One region of the Paenibacillus sp. MMS20-IR301 genome, then DNA from elsewhere that is predicted to be linked to it. Evidence: riboswitches for the same ligand, from Rfam matches in the RefSeq annotation. Region 1 holds a riboswitch; the other holds the start of a gene.

Region 1 (8,646 bases):
TGCTCCATTGTCATAAAACCCCTTCCTGATCAGGTGAATATAAGTTTGTATATTCACTTCCGCAATTTGGATTTATTATAAAAACTGTGCCTTGTGTAGTGTACCCGCCCGGTTCATATTGAATCCCGGAGCCGACTCATAAATTCAACCAGAAGGAGCTTCTCCCCTTGAAAAAATTAATCTGGATCGGCTGTCTCTCCTATTTCGTCATCGGTCTTGCACATGTCGTGCTGGGCTCTATTCTGCCGGTGCTGCTCCAGCATTATGACCGCAGCTACAGTGCCGGAGGCGAGCTGATCTTCAGCCAGTTTGCCGGTTTCCTCGCCGGTGTGCTGGTCTCACCGCTCTTGAACCGCCGCTTCGGCAAACGCGGCGGCATACTAATCGCCACCGGCCTGCTGCTCGTTGCGGAAACCGCCTATGCGTTCCTCCCGCCCTGGGGCTGGATGTACGTTATCGCTGTAGCCGCAGGCTTCGGCTTCGGGATGATCGAGGCCGTCATCGGCACGATCATTATTGCAGCCGTCACAGAGGGCACGGCCATCGCCATGAGCCGGCTGGAGGTGCTGTTCGGCGTAGGCGCACTGCTTATGCCGCTGATTGCCAGCCCGCTTATCGCCGCCGGCTACTGGAGGCTGGCTTTTCTGATTGTTGCCGCCTTCTCCCTCATCTCCCTGCTCTTCTGGGCTAAAGGCGGCTTCGGGAAGCTGCAGGCGGTGCTGGATGAGCGCCCGCCGCGCCAGGCAGCAGGCAGCATCCGAACCCGGTTCAGCCAGCTGCCGTACAAAGGCAAACAATGGGTCCTGCTTGGCCTGTTCATTGTTTTCTTCTTCCTCTATGTAGGCACGGAGATGAGTCTGGTTAATTTCATGCCGGCGATCTTTATCGCCAAGCTGGGCATGAGCGAGGCTTCGGCGGCACTGACCGTCACCTTCTTCTGGCTGGCCATGTCGGCCGGCAGGCTGTTCGCAGGCAGTATTGCCGAGCGGTTCTCTTACCGCCTTTATGTGCTGGTCAGCTGCTTTGCCGCACTGCTTTTACTGATTATTTTCCCGTTTACCGAGCACCGGATTGCCGCATTTGCCGTCATTCTGCTGCTTGGGCTGTTCATGTCCGGCCTCTTCTCCATCGCCCTCGTCTTCTCCAGCAAGCTGCTGCCCGGAGCCGAGGAATCCACACCGAGCATCATGATCGCCTCCGGCGGAATCGGCGGGGCGGTATTACCGCTCCTCACCGGCTGGTCCATGGATCATCTGCAGCTTGCACAGACATCGGCGCTCCTGGCCGCGCTCGCCGGCGCATTATTCCTGCTTAGCGTGGCCGCATGGAAAATCGGGTAATATAGCAGGCAGGATCATTATTCTGATTATAAGGACGGAGTCCAATATGGCTGAGCAGCAATCCGGACAAACTGAATTTGCGAACGAACCCACGCTTCATACAGCACTCTTGCAATTCATTTTCCCGTTCTCCATTAAGACGGGAGAGGACAAGGAGCTGATTGGACGCCTGCGCGAGGACGGGTTTATGCCTTTTTTTCTGGACAATAAAGGTTTGGAGCATGCTTATTACGGGGAAAAGCACTGTGTCTCTCATGAGAAAATGGAGCGCAGCTACCTGCCGTTTGCCGCCCATGTACTGTTTCCGCGTGAGAAGGATACCGACTCCTTCCGGCGCTTCTCCCGTGCGAACAATCTGGACTGCCGGCTCGACATGCCGCTTCAGCCTGTGAATTTCCGCGTGCTCTCCACCGATGTGTTCATCTGCCCGTTTCAGCTCGGCTTCCTTAATGTCAGGGTCGAAATCCGGGAGGAGCATCTCCCCTTCAGCATAGCGGTGGAATTCGCCGACCGCTTCCGTATGCTGGAGGATGTTTCTTATCAGGATAAACAGACCCGTATCCACTGCGAGGATAAATCATTCGATCAGGTAGAGGATTTCGTATTCAAGGATCTGGTGTCCGGCCTGGAGCCGTTTCTGGACCCTGCGGAAATCAATGGCGCATATTTTGAAACCTTGCCTTTCTTCGTCGATGAGCGGATGCTGGTACAGGCTTTTTACGGCTTTGACCGCCGGGAGGATGACGATGAGATCAGTGTGGAGCTGCGTTACCGGGCCTCCCAGCTGGATGGGCTGAATGTGGAGAACAGGCCCTATATGAGTGCCAGCGATCCCGAATATATTGAGCAGTATACCCGTGAGCATTGCTACAGCCGCTGGGGACCGGACACCTATTACATGACCAATGAGCAGACCTTCTGCTGTCTGAGCCGGGCTAAGCCGGACGTCGCCACCCAGTTGATCAATCAGATGTACGGCGAGTATTATTACGGCTTCCTGTTGAGTATTTTTCATAAAATCGTGCTCCTGAAGCTCGCCAACCTGCACTCCCGGCTGCGCATCAACCACGATTCCGATGAAATCGAGAATCTGATTTTCCTGATCAACAAATTTTCGGCCAAGTTCTATTTTCTGGAGCTGATTTCGCAGTCGCAGGGCCGGGAGATTTTTTTCCAGCTGCGGAAGGTGTACGGCAATGATGCCCTCTTTGATGAGGTGAAAATGACGCTGAATGACCTGTTTCAGTATCAGGATAAATTCCAGGCCAAGCGGCGGGACACGCTGCTCATGGTACTCACTGTGTTTACGGTGGTCAGCGGGATTTACGGCATGAATCAGGTCATCGAGGACTTGAAGGGAAAGATCGACTGGGGCAAAATGCTGGGATACTCCCCGTTTGAATATTTCGCCCTGTTCCTCACCTTTTCAGGGATTGCAGTCAGCCTCGGGCTGACGTTCAGAGAGGCCTGGAACGCAGTACGCAGCCGCCGCAGAAAACGGTTCTATGATAAAGATTAAGGGTCATAGACTGGACAACCGGCAAAGTGCCGTCTATAATACACCGTAAGAACATAGCAATACCCGTGAACTTCATAGAACCAGGGGTGCTGGAATTGGCCGGCTGAGATTGTATCCCGCAAGCAGAAATGGCAGAACGTCCGTAACAGGAGGGTATCCATATCTGCGGAAAGATACTGACCCTTATACCTGATCTGGATAATGCCAGCGTAGGAATTTTCATTCAATTACAGCCCCTTTACGGGTCCTGCATTGAACCCCCTTGCGCAAGTAACTGGCGTCCCGGATCTCCGGGGCGCTTTTTTGGTATGCGTTATTCTGAATTTTGGAAGACTAGGGATTGCTGGAAGGAGAGAGATAAGGAATGGGAGTCAAAAAAACATTGCTGCTCGTGCTCAGCTGCCTGCTTGTAATCATGATAGCCGGCTGCGGAGGCGGGAACAACAGCGGGAACGCAGCGGGCAACGGCGGAGGCGGCGAGCCTGCCGCCGGGAACAGCACGGCTGCTCCTGAGGCAACCGCCGGCACGGCTACTGAGGCACCGGCGGCGTTAATCCCGGTCAAGATCGCCCTGGACTGGACACCAAACACGAATCACACCGGCCTGTACGCCGCTAAAGAGCTGGGATATTACGCCGAGGAAGGCCTCGACGTTGAGATCGTGCAGCCTGGCGCTGCCGGCTCCGATACGATGGTCACCTCCGGCGAAGCCCAGTTCGGCATCAGCGCGCAGGAGGCACTGACACTGGCCCGCCTGCAGGATGTGCCGCTCGTATCCGTCGCTGCCATCATTCAGCATAATACTTCAGGCTTCGCCGCTCCGAAGGACCGGAATATTAAGACGCCGAAGGATTTTGAAGGTAAAACTTACGGCGGCTGGGGTTCTCCGGCAGAGGAAGCAGCCATGAAAGCGATCATGGACCCTGAAGGCGGAGATGTCTCCAAAGTGAAGCTGGTGAACATCGGCGAAGCCGATTTCTTCACCGCCGTGAAGCGCGATATTGACTTCGCCTGGATTTTCTACGCCTGGACCGGTATCGAGGCCGAACTGCGCGGGGAGCCGCTGGACATGCTGTACCTGAAGGATTACGCGCCGCAGCTGGATTATTACACGCCGGTGCTGACGACCAGCGAGAAGGAAATCGCCGAGCATCCTGAAGTGGTGAAGGCCTTCCTCAAGGCTACGTCGAAAGGGTATCAGTATGCAATCGATCATCCGGAAGAAGCGGCTGTAGTGCTGTCCGATGCCGTGCCTGATCTTGATCCTGAGCTGGTTCTGGCCAGCCAGAAATGGCTAAGCCCGAAATATAAAGACGATGCCGCCCGCTGGGGTGAGCAGAAGCTGGAAGTATGGCAGAATTATGCCGACTGGATGTACGGTCTGAAGCTGCTCGACAAGCCGCTGGATGCAGCAGGTACGTTTACAAATGAATTTTTGCCGGAACAGTAATTTACAGGAACCATATCTTACAGGAACGATAACCTACCCGAGAGGATTGATTAATAATGGCTAATACACTGCTCAGCATTCAGGTAATTCCCAAGACTCCTAATAATGAGGACTCCATCCCTTACGTGGACACGGCAATTGAGGTAATTCAGCAGTCGGGGGTTAAGCATCAGGTGAATCCGCTTGAAACGACGATGGAGGGCGAGCTTACCGAGCTGCTTGAGGTTGTGCGGCAAATGCATGAGGCATTGATTGCCAAGGGCAGCCCAAGCGTGATCTCGCAGATCAAAATCGCCCATAACCCGGGCGGCATCAGCATGGACAAGCTGACGGAGAAATACCGGCCGTGAGAAGCACCTGGAGACTGATCTGGCCGCCCCTTGTGGCGGTCATCTTTTTTCTGGGCGTCTGGCAGTTAGCGGTCTCCCTGTTCCATATCCCGGCCTATCAGCTCCCGAGTCCGGCGGATATTGCGCGTGAAACGAAGGGTAATGCTTCCGGCATCTGGGCCCATACGGCGGCTACCCTCCGGCTGACCCTGGTCGGCTTCCCGGTCGGCACAGGTATCGGCCTCATTGTAGCCCTGCTGCTGCATCTGCTGCCCTGGCTTAAGCGGGCCATCTATCCGCTGCTGATTCTCAGCCAGAATGTGCCTTCCATCGCTCTTGCACCGCTGCTGATTGTCTGGTTCGGCTTCGGGCTGCTGCCTAAGATTGTTCTAATCACTCTCGTCTGCTTTTTTCCGGTCGCCGTTGCCGCTATGGGCGGGCTGGCGCAAAGTGACGGGGTAATGATGAATTATATGAAGATGGCCGGGGCAAGCAAATGGCAAATCTTCACCAAGCTGGAGCTGCCCGGCTCCCTGCCCGCGCTCTTCTCCGGACTCAAAATCTCCGCAACCTACGCCGTCATGGGCGCCGTCGTTGCCGAGTGGATTGGCGCAGACAAAGGGATAGGCTATTATCTGCTGCTCCAGAAAGCTTCTTACCGCGCAGACCGGATGTTCGTCGCCATTGCCGTTATTGTGCTGCTGAGCCTCGTGCTGTTCGCACTGATTGCGCTGCTGGAGAAGTGGCTGGTGCGCTGGAAGCCGCGTAAAGAGGCATAGCCTTTATGGAAGGATATTCACCCGGAAGCAGCCTGCTTACGGGCAAAGAAGAACGGAGGGTCCGACTTGTCTCATCTTACTGATATTAAACTTACCAAGACGGACGGTATTGACACCAGCCGCCTTGAGCACCGGAACATTACGCCTGCACTGGAGGTCAGCGGGGTCTCGAAGACCTTCACCCACCGCCGCCGGGAAACCCCGGTCCTCCATGATGTCTCGTTAAAGGTAGCGCCTCAGGAGTTCGTCTCCATTGTCGGCCCGTCCGGCTGCGGCAAAAGCACCCTGTTCCACATTATCGGCGGCCTGACGCTGCCCGATGCCGGAACCGTCCGGATGGACGGCAGCGAGGTCACCGGAGCGCGCGGCAGGATCAGCTACATGCCGCAGCAGCCCGCCCTGTTCCCTTGGCGGAGCATCCTCGACAACGTCCTGCTCGGCACCGAGCTGCAGGCGGCACCGCAGCCGGGTGCCCGCGAGGCTGCTCGGCACTGGCTGGCCAAGGTCGGCCTCAGCGGGTTCGAGCACGCTTACCCGCATATGCTGTCCGGCGGCATGCAGCAGCGCGCCGCCTTCCTGCGGGCCCTGCTGTCGCCGCAGGAGCTGATGCTGCTCGACGAGCCGTTCAGCGCGCTGGATGCGCTGACCCGCGAGCAGATGCAGCGCTGGCTGCTGGAGCTGTGGGAGGAGAACCGCCGCTCCGTGCTGTTCATCACCCACAACATCGAAGAGGCGCTGCTGCTCTCCAGCCGCATCTACGTCTTCTCCGGACGGCCCGGTTCAGTCATCCACAGCGTGGATGTCCCTTTCCCTCGTCCGCGCCGTGAAGAGGTACTGGACGCGCCGGAGTTCCTCCGGCTGAAGCGCCAGCTCTCGCAGTGGATGCGCGAGGAGCAGGCGAAGGGTTAGACTTAGCCGCGCTGCCGCAGTATGGCCGGATGGTTTGGCCGGGGGCAGGGAGGTGCGGTACTATTTAATTGGATTTATGACACTTAATTTCTTCGCTCTATCTTCTGTGACGGGATTAGTTGGATTTTCTACACTTAATTCTTTCTATTTTACCCATTCTAGCTAGTATGAGTGAAATTAAGTGTTGTTTTTCCAACTATTACAGCGCATATAGAGATTTCCCCATTTTTAAGTGTCGTTTTTCCACTTAATTCCCTGCAGCCCACTACTGCCAGCATCCTCATGCTCCCCAGCTTACCCTCACCGCTATCCACAACACTCCAACACTCTATTTTACTCAACTTCCAAGCACCGTCCGCTGCCCAACCTCCTGCCCGATTCTCCATCGCCAATTATGCCGCTACAGCAAAAATTCTAATCACCCTCCCGCCGGCAATTACCGCCAGTCCCCAACTCTACATCCAGCCCTTCTCCTCCGCCAGACGCACCGCTTCAATCCGGCTTTTCACTTCCAGCTTACCGAGAATCTCCGAGATGTAGTTGCGGACAGTGCCATAGGAGAGATGCAGCGCCGAAGCGATTTCCCCCGCGCTTTTGCCCGCTCCGGCCAGCTTCAGAATCTCCCGCTCACGGTCTGACAGCGGGTTCTCTTCGCGCAGGCTGCCGAAGACCAGCTCCGGGGATACCTCGCGGTGTCCGGCCATGACCCGGCGGATTGCCTCCGCCAGCTTGTCCACCGGCTCATCCTTCAGCAGATATCCCTGTATCCCGGCCTTCACGCCCCGCTCAAAATATCCCGGACGGGCGAAGGTGGTCAGGATGATGATTTTGGTGGCACAGCCCCGCGATTTCAGGATCTCCGCCACCTCCAGGCCGCTCATCAGCGGCATTTCAATATCCATCAGACAGACATCCGGCTGAATCCGTTCAATTAATGCCAGTGCCTCAGCTCCGTCCCCGGCTTCCCCGGCCACCTCAATATCATCCTCCAGATCCAGCAGCGAGGCCATCGCCCCGCGCAGCAGCCGCTGATCCTCGGCAATCACAATGCTTATCATGCTGTTTCTCCATCCTTTCCTTCCTTGACTACTCTTGGAGTTACCACAGTCAGCAGCGTTCCGCCGCCGGCCAGCGGAGTCAGGCTCAAAGAACCGTCAATCAGCGCGAGCCGCTCGGCCATCCCCTTCATGCCATTGCCGTCCTGGCGGTGTGCCTCTCCCTCAGCCCCCCGGCCCTGCTGTCCGGCCCCGATTCCAACGCCGTTATCCTCCACCGTTATCCGCACCTCTCCGGCCGTCATTGCAATGCCGATCCGGCACAGATTCGCCCGGCTGTGCTTGACGATGTTCGTCACTGCCTCCTTAATGCAGAGGCTGAGGATATTCTGCGTCAGGTCGGATACTTCCGGAAGCGCCGCATCACCGTCGACTTCCAGCACGATCTCTGCACTGCGCAGCATCTCCCCGGCTTCAGCCAGCTCTTCTGCCACAGAGACCGCACGCATCTCCGAGACCAGCTCCCTTACCTGGCGCAGCGCAGCGCGGGAAGTGCGCTGAATCTCCCGCGCTTCGGCCTGCGCCCGCTCCGGATTCTTGGAGACCAGCTTCTCGACAAGCTGGCTCTTGAGTGTAATCAGCGACAGAGTATGGCCCATTGTGTCATGCAGATCACGGGCAATCCGCATCCTTTCCTCGCGCTTGACCATCTCCTTGATGACCTCATTGGCCTGATCCAGCTCCTTCTCCAGCATCCGCCGGCGGTTCATCGAGCGGATGCCAAAGGGCGAAATCAGCATCATCATAACAAAAGGAAACAGGAACAGGCCCTCCGTAGTGTAAACTTGGCCAAAGCATACAATCGCCAAACCAATCACCATCACTGTAAATACTGCAAAAGCCTTTTTGAACCTGCGCAAATCAGTGTACCAGCCGATAAAGTTACTGGTGAAAAAACCCATATACAGATTGTAAGGACTGAACACAAGGCATAACACCGTAATCAGCAGCATCTGCAGCCCCAGCCAGACGGAATACGTTCGGCCTACCGACCAGTAGAGCTGACGGTACGTAACCGTGAACAGCACAACCAGCGCGTACCCTGCCATCAGCTTTAATCCGCTGTACCCTTTAAGATTGAGGACCGGGAACACCAGATAGATCAGCCAGATAAAAGGGAAAAAGCCAAACCTTTGCGGGAAGAACCGGAACTGCTTAAGTGCTGCCATTGTACATTACACCGCTTCCTGTTTTTTTCGGATATACACCGATAATAGCATAAATACGGCCAGGTAGCCGGCGAGCAGTAGCACTGAATCCCACTT
Region 2 (8,646 bases), 3.0 Mb from region 1:
TGAACGGGATGGAGTGCCCGCGGCAGATGTGCCGGAGCTGCGCACCCAGCTCGAGCCGTGCAGAGCCGGTAAGTGCTCCTGCACCTTTCTCGCGGAACTGGAACAGGGTAATGCCTCCGGCTGCCGCTGCTGACAGGGTATCGGCCGGAGACCGGCGGCAGTTCACGCTGCCGGCAATGAAATAGACCTGCAGGAGGCTGCGCATGTCCTCCCGGCTAATCCGGCTCATGGCTGGTCCCCCCTTAAGCTGCGGCGCTTGCCGTAAGCAAAATGATTGGTCGGGCCGTGGCCGGCCCCGAGATTCAGGCTGTCTTCGATAGCCGCCTGGATAAAGGCCTTGGCAGTATGAACAGCCTGCTGCATATTATAGCCCAGCGCCAGCCCGGCCGTCAGTGCAGCCGAATAAGTACAGCCGGTTCCATGCGTATGCCGGGTCTCGATCCGCGGGCTGGTCATATACTGGAATTCCCGGCCGTCATAGAGCAGATCGACCACCTCACTGCCTTCCGGAGCATGTCCGCCCTTCAGAACGATATATTGCGGTCCCATCTGATACAGCAGCCGTGCTGCCTGTTCCCTGTCATTCATCTTGCCGATCTTCATCCCGGTCAGAATCTCAGCTTCAGGAAGGTTAGGGGTCAGCACCTGTGCCAGAGGAAGCAGGGAAGCGATCAGGGCCTGCACAGCTTCCTGCAGCAGCAGCGGAGACCCGCCCTTGGCGACCATTACCGGATCAATGACCAGCCGGTCCTGCCAGCCGTATTCTTGTACCTTCCGGGCTGCTGTAATGATGATCTCACTGCTGAACAGCATGCCGGTCTTCACGGCATCCGGCGGCAGATCACTGCCGACTGAGTCCAACTGCGTCCCGACGGCTTCAGGGCTGAGCGGGTATACCGCTTGAACTCCGAGGGTGTTCTGGGCGGTGACTGCAGTAAGCGCGGACATTCCGTATACGCCGAGCTCCTGAAAGGTCTTCAGATCGGCCTGAATGCCTGCGCCGCCGCCGCTGTCGGAGCCGGCAATCGTCAATGCTGTGCGGGTATTTGTCATCGGGTAAGCTCCTTTGTAGTTACAAGGTTCATTGTACGAGCAGCTGCAGGCGTGACCGGCTGCTGTAGATCTCCGGTGTCACCAGGGCCAGCTGATTAAGGAAGCCGGTCTGGAAGCTGCCGGGACCCTGGCCTTCTGCCGCTTCAGCAGCAAGTTCGGCAGCAACCCCGTAGAAGGAGAGGGCTTCGGCAGCAGCCTCAAGGGCATCCCCGCCGCTTACGGCCAGAAAAGCCCCGACCACAGCACTGAGCAGACAGCCGGTTCCTGTAACCTTGGTCAGGATGGAATGTCCGTTACTGGCGATATAGGTACGGGTACCGTCCGAGATGATATCTTCTTTGCCGGTAATAATGACTACGCAGTTCAGCTTCCGCGCAGCCTTGACCGCCAAAGCGATTACGTCGCCTTCGCCTTCCCCGGCATCCACACCTTTGCTGCTCCACTGCTCTCCGGCCACATTGGCTACTTCAGCCACATTGCCGCGCAGAGCGGTAAGCTGCAGCACCTCCAGCAGTTTTGCAGTCACTTCCGTACGGTATGGCGTAGCTCCGGCACCGACCGGATCGAGGACAAGCGGCACCTTGTGCCGGTTCGCAGCCTGCCCGGCAGTGATCATCGCTGCGATGGCAGCTTCATTCAGCGTGCCGATATTCAGCACGACGGCGCCGGACATTGCAGCTACATCTGCTACCTCTTCCGGTGCATCCGCCATGAAGGGGGAAGCCCCCAGCGCCAGCAGCCCGTTCGCGGTGAAGTTGGCCACCACGATATTCGTAATATTATGTACAAGCGGATTCGCCTGCCGTACCTTCGTTATAAATGACATGATTATTCCTCCTATAAGTTTGATAGCATAAGCTTCCTTGAATGACTCCGCAAACTGGCTTCGTAAGCATTGGCTTTGAGTTTGATAGCATAAGCTTCCTTGAATGACTCCGCAAACTGGCTTCGTAAGCATGTGCTTTGAGTTTGATAGCATAAGCTTCCTTGAATGACTCCGCAAAACCACCACTAGAAATTAATAAATGCATCTGCGCTGTCCACATCCGCCGCCAGCAGACCGTTATCGCTCAGCCACTTGCGGACATTCTCCCACGAAGATGTATCCTGATGGCCGAAAGGCAGGCTTCCGGAGTCCATCAGCGGCAGCAGAATCTCCAGGCTGCGCTGCTCTATTGCCGGATCAAGCGGTGCGGTGTCATCCTGATGCGCCAGCAGCAGCTTCAGCGCCTGCTCCGGCTGGGCCTGAACGAATTGCTGGCCTTTGCGCATGGCATTTACGAAGCTTTGGAAATAGCCCTGCGAGTCCTGCAGCCCTTGTTCACTGGCAACCAGCACCAGCTCATAATAATCCGGAACCCCGTAATCTACGGGATTGAAGGAGCGGACAGGATCCCCCTCCTGCTCCAGAATCAGCTGCTCATGATTTATGAAGCCGCCCATGATTCCGTCAACACGGCCTGTAGACAGGGCCGGAACCAGCTCGAATCCGACATCAACCAGCTTCAGGGATGACGGATCGCCGCCGTCGTGCTTGACCATTGTGTTCAGCATGGCCTCATAGAGCGGAATGGAAGAATAGCCGGCTTGTCTGCCGGCTAGCTCCTTAGGCCGGGTAATCCCGCTGCCTGTGGCAACCATGAGATGATTCAGCGGGTGTCTTACCAGAGCGGCGACAGATTTCACGGGAATCTGCTCCCCTCTGGCCATCAGGACCTGCGGCTGATAGCTGAGAGCAAGGTCGACTTGTCCGGCTGCCACCAGCTTCAAGGCGTCATTGCTGTCTGCAGGCATCCGGATCTCGACCTCAAGCCCTTCTTCCGCGAAATAGCCCTGACTCTGTGCCGCATACAAAAAACTGTGGACGGCGTTCGGATACCAGTCGAGCATCAGGGTCAATTTGCGTGGGGGTCCGGCTTCGGGAGCAGTGGAGCCGGAAGCCGCCGGAGGGGTATTGCCGGAACAGCCCGGCAGAACCAGCAGAACAGAGAGTAGCAGGATATAGGGCAGCCAGGCTTTCTTTCCGGAAATGACAGGGGAATTCATGAATAACGGCCTCTTTTCTTCAGTAATATCGTTTCCAGACCGGCAATGCAGAGAAACATTGCAATACCAAGTGCGGACAGTATAACAATAGCAGCGAACATCTCGGCACTCTGCAGATTGCCGGCCATTCTCCGGCTGAAGTAACCCAGACCCCGGCTGCCTCCGAGCCATTCCCCGAGTGTAGCGCCGATGACCGAGTACACAACGGACAGCTTCAGCCCGGAGAAGAAAGAGGGCAGTGCCAGCGGAACGGATACTTTGCAAAGAATCTGCCGGCGGTTCGCGCCTAGCGTCAGCATCAGCTCCCTGTAGCTCTGCGTATTCTTGCCCAGCCCGTCATAGGTACCGACGACTACCGGGAAGAATGCCGTAAGGAAGACTATAGCTACTTTACTCCACAAGGTGTACCCGAACCACATAATGAACAATGGAGAAAGGGCAATCAGCGGGAGCGTCTGGCTGATGACGAGCAGCGGATACAGCGCTTTGGCCAGCGGTCTGAACAGATGCATGCCTGTACCCAGCAGGCTGCCGCAGACTACTGACAGGCTGAAGCCGGCCAGAACCTCAAGCAGTGTGGCGGGCAGATGAACCGTCAGCAGCAGTCTGCGGTCTGTAGCCAGTGCCGTCCAGATTGCAGACGGGGACGGGAGGATGAAGGAGGGGGTTAGCCCCAGGCGGGCTATAATCTCCCAGGCTGTGAGAATCAGCAGCGAGAGCAGGAGCGCCGGGGCGTAATTCCTTATCAGTCTCTTAAGCAAGCTGGCTGTCATTCAGCTTCAGCTCCAGTTCCTGCCGCATTGCTGTAAACTGCGGTTCATAATTCAGGCTATGCGGCCTGGGGCGGGGAAGATTGGTGATGAATTCTTCTACCCCGCCGCCTGCGTTCATCAGATAGATCCGGTCGCTGAGCAGCAGCGCTTCCTCCAGATCATGGGTGATGAACAGCACGGTCCTGTTAAGCTCCGACCATAACTCCAGCAGCCAGCGCTGAAGTCCGCGTTTGGTTATGGCATCCAGCGCGCCGAATGGCTCATCCAGCAGCAGCAGTTCATTGCCGGCTGCGAGGGTGCGCAGCATAGCGGCCCGCTGGCGCATTCCGCCTGACAGCTCATGCGGATAACAATTCCCGGCCTCTGCCAGGCCGAAGCGGTGCAGCATGTCCCGGATCCTGCCGGCAGCTTCTTCCCTGGAACAGCTGCGGTTCAGCTCCCAGGGCAGCAGGCAGTTGCCCAGCACCGTCCGCCAGGGCAGCAGGAGATCCTGCTGCGGCATGTAGCCTACCTCACCAAGCCGCTGCCGGGCAGAAGAAGGTATGCCGCGCAGCGACAGCACACCGCCGCCGGGCTCAAGAAGACCGGCGATAATTTTGAACAATGTGCTTTTGCCGCAGCCGCTGGCGCCGACGACAGAGATGAATTCACCGCGTCGGATATTCATTGAGAGGCCGGCGAATACCGGATTCCCCGGTGCAGAATCAAAGGAATAAGACAAGTTATGAATGTTAATCATAGTCTGTTGAAGCTGGCCTCCCGGTTAAGTGAAATAGCGTTACGAATACAAGAAAGACCCATCCATTTCCGGAGGAAATGAATGGGCCTTGAAGGTACAGTAAGCTGCGCACGGATGCGGAACTGCATATACATTCTGCTCCACTTCCCTCCGCTGGTATGATCCAGATCAGGTTCCAAGGGTCCGGAGCTTAAGCTCCGTCTCAGTCGGCCGACTCCCCTAGTGAAATAACAGGTGCTATTGAATTCGTAATTGCTACTTAATATACCATAATTTCCCCGCTTGTAAAGACCTTGCTGTTCAGCGCCCGGCCAAGCCTGTTACGAACAGGGTGACAATTCCGCGGGAAATATCCTGCTTGGAAGAGCCGTGGCGCTTCTGTTCATAGAGATACAGATCGGGGCTGAGGACCGAGATGAGGGCGGTGGCAGCGAAGCGGGGATCGATCCCGATAATCTCGCCGCCTGCAGATGCACGCTGCAGCAGCTCAGCCATAATCAGCCCAAGCCGCTGGAAAAAAGGATGCTCAAACTGGGTAAGCTGCTTCTTGCCGGTGAACTCGGATTTGATCATGTTCAGCAGCTCAGCATACTGCTCAATGAAATCTACTACCTGCTCAATGCTGCTCTGCAGACGGGCCAGTGAAGATGACCCGCCTGTGCCGGCTGCAAGCTGCTGCTCCATCCCGGAGAGAAACCGCTCCGTGCTGTCGAGCAGCAGGGCTGAACAGATTTCCCCCTTATCCGTGTAACGCCGGTAGAGGGAGCCTTGGCCGATCCCGGCCCGCTTGGCGATACGGTGCATACTGACGGCCTCAAGTCCGCTTTCGGTGAACAGCTGGCGGGCAGCTTCCAGAATCCGCTGCACGTAGGGATCAGCGGATTCTTTTACAGAAGGCGTAATAGTTTCTGTATTTGCTTTTGACATAAGCCCGGTTTCAGGTTTGTTTATTTTCATGAAATCACCTTTCAGTAACAGATATTCTATTTGCACTATTTTGCACTATTTGCAGAAACGAAAGAAAATGAATTGACATAGCGGACAATTGTCCGTAGACTATGAAATGCAAGTGCGGACAGTTGTCCGATGGCTCGATTATCTCAATTATATAGACAAACCTGTCCGCCGGTCAACGCAGCCTGCGGACAGACCAGGAGGAGCAGAAATATGGATCAGACCTTAAGGGAGAATGAGGAATTCCGGCTGTCCGGCATTCTAGTTCCGCTGTTGGCGATTATCTTCGGTGTATTTATGGTTGTGCTGGACAGTACTGCAATGAATGTGGCATTGTCCAGACTGGTAGTGGATTTCAACACCGATCTGCATACCCTGCAGTGGATTGTTACGGGATATATGCTTGCACAGGCCTCAGTGATTCCCTTGTCGGGCTGGCTGTCTGACCGGTTCGGGGCGAAGACGGTTTTCCTGACTGCAGTCATTGTATTTACAGCCGGCTCGATTCTGTGTGCAACCCCCGGCAGTGCAGAATGGCTGATTGCTTTCCGTGTTCTGCAAGGGCTGGGCGGGGGCTGTGTGCTCCCGGTAGGCATGGCCTATGTGTACAGGCTGGCACCAAAGAGCAAGGTCGGTGTTGTGATGGGCATTATGGGAATTCCGGTATTGTTCGCTCCGGCCATCGGGCCGGTGTTGTCCGGCTGGCTGGTGGAGTACCATTCCTGGCGCTGGATCTTCCTGATCAACATCCCGATTGGCATTATATGTGTGCTGATCGGATTGCGCAAGCTGCCGGGTACCAAACGGACAAGCGTCCCCGGAATGGATAAGCTCGGGATGATTCTTGGGCCTCTGGCCTTTGCCTCACTTACTTACGGGGTCAGTCAAGGCGCTGCCAGCTGGACTTCAGACAAGACACTGGCCGGTTTGGCGCTTGGAGCAGCTGCATTAATTGCCTTTGTGATTGCCGAGCTGCGTTCCCGGACCCCGCTCCTGGAGCTGCGGATTCTGCGGTCGGTTGATTTCACCACCGGCATTATCGTCCAGTGGATTGCCCAGTTTGGTTTATACGGCGCGTTATTTCTGCTGCCGCAATTTCTCCAGCAGGCGCGCGGGTTCGGCGCCTTCGATACCGGTCTGGCGCTGCTGCCGCAGGCCGTTGCCTCGGGACTGATGATGCCGGTTGCCGGGATTCTGTTCGACCGGATCGGGGTTCGCTGGCTCGTCGTCTGCGGCCTGAGTCTGGTCTCCGGGGCGCTTTTCCAGTATTCCCATGTAGATCTGACGACCCAGAGCCGGGAGCTTATTCTTCCGCTAATCATGTGCGGTGCCGGGATGGGGCTTATGATGATGCCGATGAACACCCATCTGCTCAATAAAGCGCCCGTCCATCTGGTCAACCGCGTAACCTCGCTCACGAATTCCATGCAGCAGGTCATTAATTCTCTGGCGGTGTCGACACTTGTTACCATTCTAACCTCCAGAACTGCAGCGCGCGGAGCGGAGATGCAGGAAGCGGCAGCCGGACAGAACACTGCCAGTGCCTCGCAGGAAGCTCTTACAATGGCTAAGCAGACTGTCCTGGCTCAAGGGTTCGCAGATACCTTCCATATTATGATCTTTGTTGCTTTGGGCGGCGCGGTGCTCGGACTGCTGCTGCGCCGGGGACGCAAAGCCGGAAGCAGCCGGGACAAGCCGGTGCCTGAAATCATGCACGGCTAGAAGCAGCGTGCTAACCGCTTAATACAGCAGCGATTCTCCAGTTACCCGGAGGATCGCTGTTTTGCATATTCAGCAGTGCCATTTCCCGGTTCTCCGTGCAGATTATCTGCCCGTCCGCTGATGTATAACCGGGAATTTGGGTAAGCTAAACTATCAAAAATACAAAATAATATAAATCCGATAAAAATAATCGGAAAAAGTATTGACGCGTGCAGTAAGGCGATGTTACTATTCATTTTGCCGGAACATCCGGGACCTAAAGAGAAAAGATGAGAGGGGATTAATCTAATGAAGAAATTAAGCCTGACACTTGTACTGCTCCTGACCATGGTGGCGGTTGCGGCTTGCGGCAGCAACAATAATAATAGTGCAGCAACCGGGGGGAATGCAGCAGAGCCTACGGCAGCTGCCGGTAATAATGCGGCACCGGCAGAGCAGAATAGCCTGGAGGCTGTTAAGGCCAGCGGCAAGCTGCGGATCGGAACCGAGGGTACTTATGCTCCGTTCACGTTCCATGATGCGAACGGCAAGCTGACCGGCTTTGACGTAGAGATTGCTGAAGAAGTGACGAAACGTCTGGGCGTGGAACCGGAGTTCATCGAAACCCAATGGGACGGCATATTTGCCGGGATGGATGCGGGGCGGTTCGATACCATTTTCAATGAAGTTTCCATTACGGATGAGCGCAAAGAGAAATACGATTTCTCTGACCCGTATATCGTATCCAAAGCGGTGCTGATCGTACCTGAAGACAACCAGGATATCAAGACCTTTGCTGATCTGAAAGGCAAGAAAGCCGGCCAGTCCCTGACCAGCAACCTTGGGCAGATTGCTATCGACAACGGTGCGGAAATTGTATCTACCGAAGGCTTTAACCAGGCGATTGATCTGCTGACCTCCGGACGGATTGATGCAACCGTTAATGACGGCTTGTCGTTCCTGGATCTGAAGAAGCAGAAGCCGGATATCAAGATCAAGCAGGTGGATGAGATTGCTGAAGGCTCGCATAGTGCAGCTGTCTTCCTGAAGGGCAATGACGAACTGGTTCAGGCAGTGAACGAAGCGCTGGCAGCAATTCACAGTGACGGAACGTACCTGAAGATCTCCGAGAAATATTTTGGAGCTGACGTATCGAAATAAGCTCAGGTAACTTATGGACAGGGGCGGAGCCGGAAGTCTCCGTCCTGCTTGTCCGGGAAGGGTGTCAGAGAGATGGATGACCGTAAAATACAAATATTCCTCGATTCACTGCTGCCTCTGTTCAAAGCCGGGGTGGCTTTTACCATTCCGCTGACGCTGGTCTCCTTTGTACTCGGGCTTACACTGGCTGTAATTACAGCCTTGGTCCGCTTATCCTCC

The links. Region 1 has a riboswitch for thiamine pyrophosphate ahead of LOS79_RS22915 (ABC transporter substrate-binding protein). Riboswitches for the same ligand answer to the same signal wherever they lie in the genome.
Region 2: another riboswitch for thiamine pyrophosphate. It lies ahead of LOS79_RS10405 (ABC transporter ATP-binding protein); the one in region 1 lies ahead of LOS79_RS22915 (ABC transporter substrate-binding protein).

Annotation. Positions count from the first base shown of each region.
Region 1 is NZ_CP135275.1:5,370,057-5,378,702, forward strand. It holds gene LOS79_RS22900 (pyridoxamine 5'-phosphate oxidase family protein) at 1-8, opposite strand, end outside; gene LOS79_RS22905 (MFS transporter) at 168-1,340, shown strand; gene LOS79_RS22910 (hypothetical protein) at 1,387-2,859, shown strand; TPP riboswitch at 2,932-3,092, shown strand; gene LOS79_RS22915 (ABC transporter substrate-binding protein) at 3,224-4,309, shown strand; gene LOS79_RS22920 (thiamine-binding protein) at 4,366-4,659, shown strand; gene LOS79_RS22925 (ABC transporter permease) at 4,656-5,417, shown strand; gene LOS79_RS22930 (ABC transporter ATP-binding protein) at 5,502-6,326, shown strand; gene LOS79_RS22935 (response regulator transcription factor) at 6,782-7,384, opposite strand; gene LOS79_RS22940 (sensor histidine kinase) at 7,381-8,550, opposite strand; gene LOS79_RS22945 (ABC transporter permease) at 8,557-8,646, opposite strand, start outside.
Region 2 is NZ_CP135275.1:2,342,705-2,351,350, reverse strand. It holds gene thiE (thiamine phosphate synthase) at 1-229, opposite strand, end outside; gene thiD (bifunctional hydroxymethylpyrimidine kinase/phosphomethylpyrimidine kinase) at 226-1,053, opposite strand; gene thiM (hydroxyethylthiazole kinase) at 1,082-1,879, opposite strand; gene LOS79_RS10415 (ABC transporter substrate-binding protein) at 2,065-3,099, opposite strand; gene LOS79_RS10410 (ABC transporter permease) at 3,096-3,872, opposite strand; gene LOS79_RS10405 (ABC transporter ATP-binding protein) at 3,853-4,539, opposite strand; TPP riboswitch at 4,740-4,842, opposite strand; gene LOS79_RS10400 (TetR/AcrR family transcriptional regulator) at 4,912-5,538, opposite strand; gene LOS79_RS10395 (DHA2 family efflux MFS transporter permease subunit) at 5,779-7,287, shown strand; gene LOS79_RS10390 (amino acid ABC transporter substrate-binding protein) at 7,576-8,427, shown strand; gene LOS79_RS10385 (amino acid ABC transporter permease) at 8,500-8,646, shown strand, end outside.